DNA from 2 places in the Bacillus sp. C-3-6 genome. Region 2 is predicted to be linked to the other one. Evidence: riboswitches for the same ligand, from Rfam matches in the RefSeq annotation. Region 2 holds a riboswitch; the other holds the start of a gene.
What was found. A riboswitch is a leader RNA that binds a small molecule or an ion and turns the genes downstream of it on or off. The one in region 2 is predicted to bind S-adenosylmethionine.
Positions count from the first base shown of each region.

Region 1: it holds a riboswitch for S-adenosylmethionine, as region 2 does, so the genes downstream of both, metI (cystathionine gamma-synthase/O-acetylhomoserine thiolyase) here and ACW0JX_RS26410 (bifunctional O-acetylhomoserine aminocarboxypropyltransferase/cysteine synthase) in region 2, are expected to answer to the same signal.

Region 1 is NZ_CM137247.1:4,037,839-4,041,259, reverse strand. Features, by position in the region: gene metC (cystathionine beta-lyase) at 1-86, opposite strand, end outside; gene metI (cystathionine gamma-synthase/O-acetylhomoserine thiolyase) at 83-1,195, opposite strand; SAM riboswitch class I at 1,290-1,400, opposite strand; SAM riboswitch class I at 1,604-1,713, shown strand; gene ACW0JX_RS20720 (bifunctional homocysteine S-methyltransferase/methylenetetrahydrofolate reductase) at 1,784-3,421, shown strand, end outside.
Region 2 is NZ_CM137247.1:5,132,514-5,135,934, reverse strand. Features, by position in the region: gene ACW0JX_RS26420 (YjjG family noncanonical pyrimidine nucleotidase) at 1-534, shown strand, start outside; gene ACW0JX_RS26415 (chloride channel protein) at 580-1,809, opposite strand; SAM riboswitch class I at 2,130-2,242, shown strand; gene ACW0JX_RS26410 (bifunctional O-acetylhomoserine aminocarboxypropyltransferase/cysteine synthase) at 2,335-3,421, shown strand, end outside.

The DNA.
Region 1 (3,421 bases), 1.1 Mb from region 2:
TTATAGATAGGAACGTTCACAGCTCCTGTTTGCGAGTCATGTTTATATTGGTTGTGTAGTAAGAGTGTATCTATAGAATAACTCATATTCTTACACCTTCTTTTACAAGTTTAATGGCTTGCTTTAAGTCTTGAATTAAATCGTTACTATTTTCAATGCCAACGGAGAATCGAAGAAGACGATTACATACACCGTTTGCTGTTCTAATTTCTTCAGGAATATCAGCATGTGTTTGCGTTGCTGGATAAGTCATTAAACTTTCTACACCACCAAGACTTTCGGCAAATGTAATTAAGGATAAAGATTGTAAGAATGGATTAATCCAAGCTTCATCTTTAAGGCGAAATGAAATCATGCCGCCTCTTCCAGGATAAAATACATCTGTCACCCCGTCTTCATCATTTAAATATGCAACAACTGCTTTCGCATTTTCTTCATGCTGTCTCATGCGAAGCGCTAACGTTTTCATACCGCGAATTAATAACCATGAGTCAAATGGGCTTAAAACTGCACCTGATGCATTATGATAATGAGCGATTTCTTCACAAAGTTCCTTTCCTTTTGCAACGACAAGTCCGCTTAGTACATCGTTATGTCCCCCTAAATATTTCGTTGCGCTGTGAAGTACAATGTCAGCACCTTCTGTTAATGGTTGCTGTATATAAGGTGTGTAGAATGTGTTGTCTACAATAAGAAGTAGTCCGTGCCTTTTCGCTACAGTTGCGACTGCAGCAATATCAGTAACTTGCATTAATGGATTAGTTGGAGTTTCTATGAAAATAGCCTTCGTTTCAGTTGTGATAGCTTGCTCAATTTGTTTAATAGACTGTGTATTTACGTATCTACATCGAACATTCCACTTTTTTTCATGTTCAGAAAATAATCGATACGTTCCACCGTATAAATCTTCAGATACAATAAGTTCGTCTCCAGAGCGGAATAGAGAAAGGACGAGGAGAACAGCCGCCATCCCTGAACTACAGGCATAACCTTGTTCGCCATATTCTAAGTCTGCGATTGCCTGTTCTAAAAGACCTCGAGTTGGATTGCCAGTTCGTGAATAGTCAAAGCCAGTAGATTTACCAATTCCTTCATGACGATAAGCGGTTGAGAAATAAACTGGTGGATTAACCGTTCCAGTTGTAGTTTCACTGCGATTGCCGATTTGTGCTAGTTTTGTTTCGATTGTTGACATGTGAAAATTCCTCCTTTTTAAATTGAAACATTAAGTGAATATAAAATAAAAAAAGCCTTCTAAGAAGAAGGCTTTCGGTTTGAATAGAGTCTTCTTCTCATCTGTCAAATCTTTCACAATTTGCTGGAATTAGCACCTTATTAACAAAATGTTAATGGTTGCTGAGGCGTCACAGGGCCAGTCCCTCTACCTCTCTAGATAAGAATGTTCGTATGAAATTTTTATTATGTTTTTAACTTTACAACAAAAGATAATTGAATTGCAACTTTATTTTGAAAAATTTTTATTTTTCCGCAAGTGTCATTGACTTTTACTTTTGTGCATGCTAAATTTATTAAAAAATTAACAAACATTGTTAAAAGGGGAACGCATTTCCTTTTAGCTACATAAATAAAATAATAAAGACAACTCTTATTGAGAGCGGTGGAGGGAAAGGCCCTGTGAAACCCGGCAACCTTCAAACGAAATGTTTGAAACGGTGCTAATACCTGCAAAACGAATGTTTTGCATAATAAGAGGAGGAACGATTATGTCCCCCTCTTCAAAGTGAAGAGGGGGTTTTTATATTGATAGAAATGAGGGAGATTCGTGAAATTACTAGATTTATTATCAAAAGGAATTGTAATAGGTGATGGTGCGGTTGGGACGTTATTGCATTCACATGGCTTGCAAAGTAGCTTTGAAGAATTGAATGTATCTGATCCAGACTTAATTATATCGATTCATAAACAATATGTAGCTGCTGGAGCAGATGTAATTCAAACGAATACGTATGGAGCAAATGAGGCGAAATTACGTATGTACGGCTTAGAAAATCAAGTTACAGAAATTAATAGAGCGGCAGTAAAACTGGCGAAAGCATCTGTGACAGATAAAAATGCAATTTTAGGAACAATTGGTGGTATGAAACATATCGGAGCCGTTACAACGACTGATATGGAAAGGGAGTTTATGCTACTTGAACAGGCAGGGGCTTTACTAGAAGAACAGGTTGATGGATTACTATTAGAAACTTTTTACGATGAATTTGAATTACTTCATGCTGTTAAAGTATTGCGTAAGCAAACGAACATTCCAATTGTTGCTCAATTAGCGTTACATGAAGCAGGTACGACTCAAAATGGAAATGATGTCAATGAAATATTAAAGCAACTTATAGATTACGGTGCAAATGTTGTTGGATTAAATTGTCAACTAGGGCCGCTTCATATGACGGAGGCTTTCAAAATGATATCGATTCCGCAAAATGGCTATTTATCAGCATACCCAAATGCAGGTCTCCCGAATTATGTGGAGGGACGTTACGTATATGAGGGAAGCCCAGCTTATTTTGAGGCGATGACGCCGAGATTTATTGAGCAAGGTATTCGGTTATTAGGTGGTTGTTGTGGTACGACTCCAGAACATATTCAAAGTATGAAGCACGCTGTTGCGAATGTTACACCTGTAATAGAAAAAGACACCATTCAAAGGCCGAAAGTTGTTCATACGCATGAGAAACGTTCGAAGGCTCACGTCACTCTAGCAGAGAAAGCGAAAAAACAAACGACAGTTGTAGTGGAATTAGATCCACCGAAAACGTTAGATACACAGCGGTTTTTTGAAGGAGCAAGAGCTTTAAAAAGAGCGGGAGCAGATGCTATTACTCTAGCAGATAATTCATTAGCATCGCCTCGTATTTCTAATATGGCAATGGGTGCGTTATTAACGAAGCATGATATCCCGGTATTGACACATTTAACGTGTAGGGATCATAACGTCATTGGACTACAATCTCATTTGTTAGGTTTATCGGCGTTAGGGATGGAAGAAGTGTTAGCTTTAACTGGTGATCCAGCGCGCGTTGGTGATTTTCCTGGTGCAACTTCTGTATACGATTTGTCCTCTATTGAGCTCATTAAAATGATTAAAGAAATGAACGATGGACGTTCAATTTTAGGGAAATCAATTGGACCGGCGACAAGGTTTTCTGTAGGCGGCGCATTTAATCCTCACGTGAGGCACTTAAAAGCAGCGGTTAAGCGAATGGAACGAAAAATAGATGCTGGAGCGGAATATTTTTTAACTCAGCCAATTTACGATATCGCGTTAATTGAAGAAGTGTATGAAGCGACAAAGCATTTGGAACAACCTATTTTTATTGGAATTATGCCGTTAGTAAGTAAGCGGAATGCAGATTTTCTTCATTTTGAGGTACCGGGTATTACTCTTCCAGAAGAAATAAGA
Region 2 (3,421 bases):
GCTTTTGAAAAAGGTGAACTATCACGCAAGGAAGTTATAAATACACGATTCTCTCTGTTGTTTCAAGAGTATGGAGAAGAAGTAGACGGAATATTATTCGAAAATAATTACCGTAACTACTTAGAAGAAGGAAATCAACTCATGCAAGGTGCGTTTGAATTTATAAATCAAATTCAAGGGGAGTATGAGTTGTATATAGTGACAAATGGTGTTTCTAAGACGCAAGATAAACGTTTGCGTAATGCAGGGTTACATTTATTGTTTAAAGATGTTTTTGTTTCGGAAGATACAGGTTTTCAAAAGCCGATGAAAGAGTATTTTGATTATGTTTTTGAACGGATTCCTAACTTTGCACCTGAAGAAGGGCTGATTATTGGTGATTCATTAAGCGCTGATATTAAAGGTGGATATGTAGCGGGAATTGATACTTGTTGGTTTAATCCAGAAAGGAAATTAAATGATAGTGGGATTATACCGACATATGAAGTGCATAATTTTGAGGAGTTAGAAGCGTTATTAAAGCAGCATGTGTAATAAAAAAATAGGCAGTGGAGCTTTCGTCCCCACTGCCTATTTTTATTAATTTTTATTTTCGTTATGTTTTGGGAGTGGAAAGGCATTCCCGATAGCAGCTGCACCAAGCATGGGCAATAGTAAATTAAGCGGGAAAAACATAAGTAATAGTAATGTTATAGCTATTGGCTTTCGTAACGCATAGCTTGAAATTGCTGTCGTTACGATAGCAACGGATGCTACTGGATCTATAGGAAGAATAGATGCTACAGCGTATCCGATACTTGACCCAGAAAATATAATTGGGAAGATATGTCCACCCCGCCACCCTGTGTTCAAACAAACGGCAGTAATACACAACTTTAAAATCCCTGAAAGAAGTAGTATCCAAAAAGATAAATGGCTCCATTCAACAACTAACTCTTTTAATTGATGTTCCCCTGAAAATAATGTGTACGGAAGAAAAGTTCCTGCAATTCCTAATAAAATGCCACCGATAATTCCGAGTGTCAGCTTGTATTCCCTAAAAGGGTGAATTAACTTCTCTAATGTGAATTCTAACTTGAAATAAAAGAAACCAACTATAGCACCGATACTAGCAAGTGGAAGAAATGCGATCCATTCATTGAAAGAAAGTGCACCTTCCCCGAAATCAACAATAAAGGATCCACGATTATCGAGTTTACTCAGTAGTAAATAAACAGAAAAACCTGCGAAAGTAGTAGCTAAGTATACAATTGCCTTTTTTCCTTTAGAAAAAGCAGCAATTTGTTCCCCCTCATTTTCATTCGGTGCTAAATAACCGAATAATGGTGCGTTAAAAATGACACTTAAAGTAGCGCCAATTCCAATCTCGGTTAGCTCATTCATACCCTTTAAGGCAAATTTAAAGCGATCCCCTACCCATGTGCACAGTCCGCCTATAATTCCAACTAGTGCGGCTTCTGGACCAAGACTAGCTCCGAAAATTAAAACAATAATCGCTGTTAAAGTAGCCTGATGGACAAAGCGATATTCGATTCGACCAGTTTTTTTATATTCAGTCATCACTTCAGGCATAAGGCGTGGATATATACCGAAATATTTTTGTGATAGACCAACGAGGACCCCGCCAATTATTGTTACGCAAAGGGTGTAATAAGAGGGATAAGAGAGAACTTCAGGCAAGTATCCCCAAATAAAGTGGATTCCAATATTTATTGTGACTAAAAATAACCAGACTGTAGCTCCTACTATAGATCCTAGAAGAATGCCATATAGAGCAAGTATGTACTGCATATCTTTTTTATTTGTCATGTTATACCTCCGTTATGTAAATCTTAGTAGGGAAAAAGTGAAATATACTAGTGGAAAATGGATTGAATATATATAGTATCTTTTTGAGAGGACCGCCTATTCAACATATAGGCTGAATTTTAGAGAATTTGAATTTATAGGTTAAATTACTTATTTAATTTTATAGACTGATTTGAGTTTTTTAAAGGTCTTTTTTGAAATAGACTAGAATATATTTCTTTTGTTGCTTTATATGAAACTGTTAACATTTATTTTAGAACATTCAGAAAAACTGTTTGACATTAGGAAATTATTGCTATAAAATCAACGGTAATTGCATAGTCTTATCAAGAAAAGGTGGAGGGACAGGCCCGATGAAACCTTGGCAACAGCCGTATAGCCGTATAACGGAATTGTGCCAAATCCTGCAGGTAGTAATCCTGAGAGATAAGAAAGAGCCTTTAGAGCGTGTTTTCAAACTGCTCCTTTCTTGTTTTCAGGAAAGGGGCAGTTTTTTATTTTGTATAAAAGAAAGGAGAATGAGAGATGGGAGAATCATGGGGAAAAGGAACGATTTGTGTGCAAGGTGGCTATACGCCAAAGAATGGTGAACCACGTGTTTTACCACTTTATCAAAGCACAACTTATAAATACGATACTTCGGATGATTTAGCAGCTCTATTTAACTTAGAGGCAGAAGGATATATTTATACGCGTATTGGAAACCCTACTCTAGCCGCATTTGAGCAGAAGTTATCAGATTTAGAAGGCGGTGTAGGAGCTGTTGCAACGGCTTCTGGGCAAGCAGCTATTATGCTCGCAGTTTTAAATATTTGTAGTAGTGGGGATCATTTACTTTGCTCTTCAACTGTTTACGGGGGAACGTTTAATTTATTTGGGGTGAGTTTACGTAAGCTTGGCATTGATGTTACGTTCTTTAATCCAAATTTAACGGCAGATGAAATTACGGCACTTGCTAACGATAAGACGAAACTTATCTATGCAGAATCATTAGGAAATCCAGCGATGAATGTTTTAAATTTCAAAGAATTTTCAGCTGCCGCTAAAGAATTAGAGGTACCTTTTATCGTTGATAATACATTAGCAACTCCTTATTTATGCCAAGCGTTTGAATATGGGGCAAATATTATTGTTCATTCTACGACTAAATATATCGATGGGCATGCGAGCTCTTTAGGCGGTATTGTAATTGACGGTGGAAACTTTGATTGGACAAATGGAAAATATCCTGAGCTTGTTGAACCAGATCCAAGTTATCACGGTGTAAGTTACGTTCAAAACTTTGGTGCAGCAGCATATATTGTGAAAGCACGTGTTCAACTATTAAGAGATTATGGAAATTGTATGAGCCCATTCAATGCATATATTAGCAATATTGGCTTAGAGACTTTGCATTTACGAATGGAGCGTCATAGCGAAAATGCTCTGGCAGTTGCTAAGTGGCTTGCTAATCATGAACGTATTGAATGGGTGAATTATCCGGGATTAGATAGTAATGAAAATTACTCGTTAGTACAAAAGTATTTGAAAAAAGGTGCTAGTGGGGTTTTAACATTTGGTATTAAAGGGGGATTAGAAGCAGCAAAAGAATTTATTGCAAATGTAAAACTAG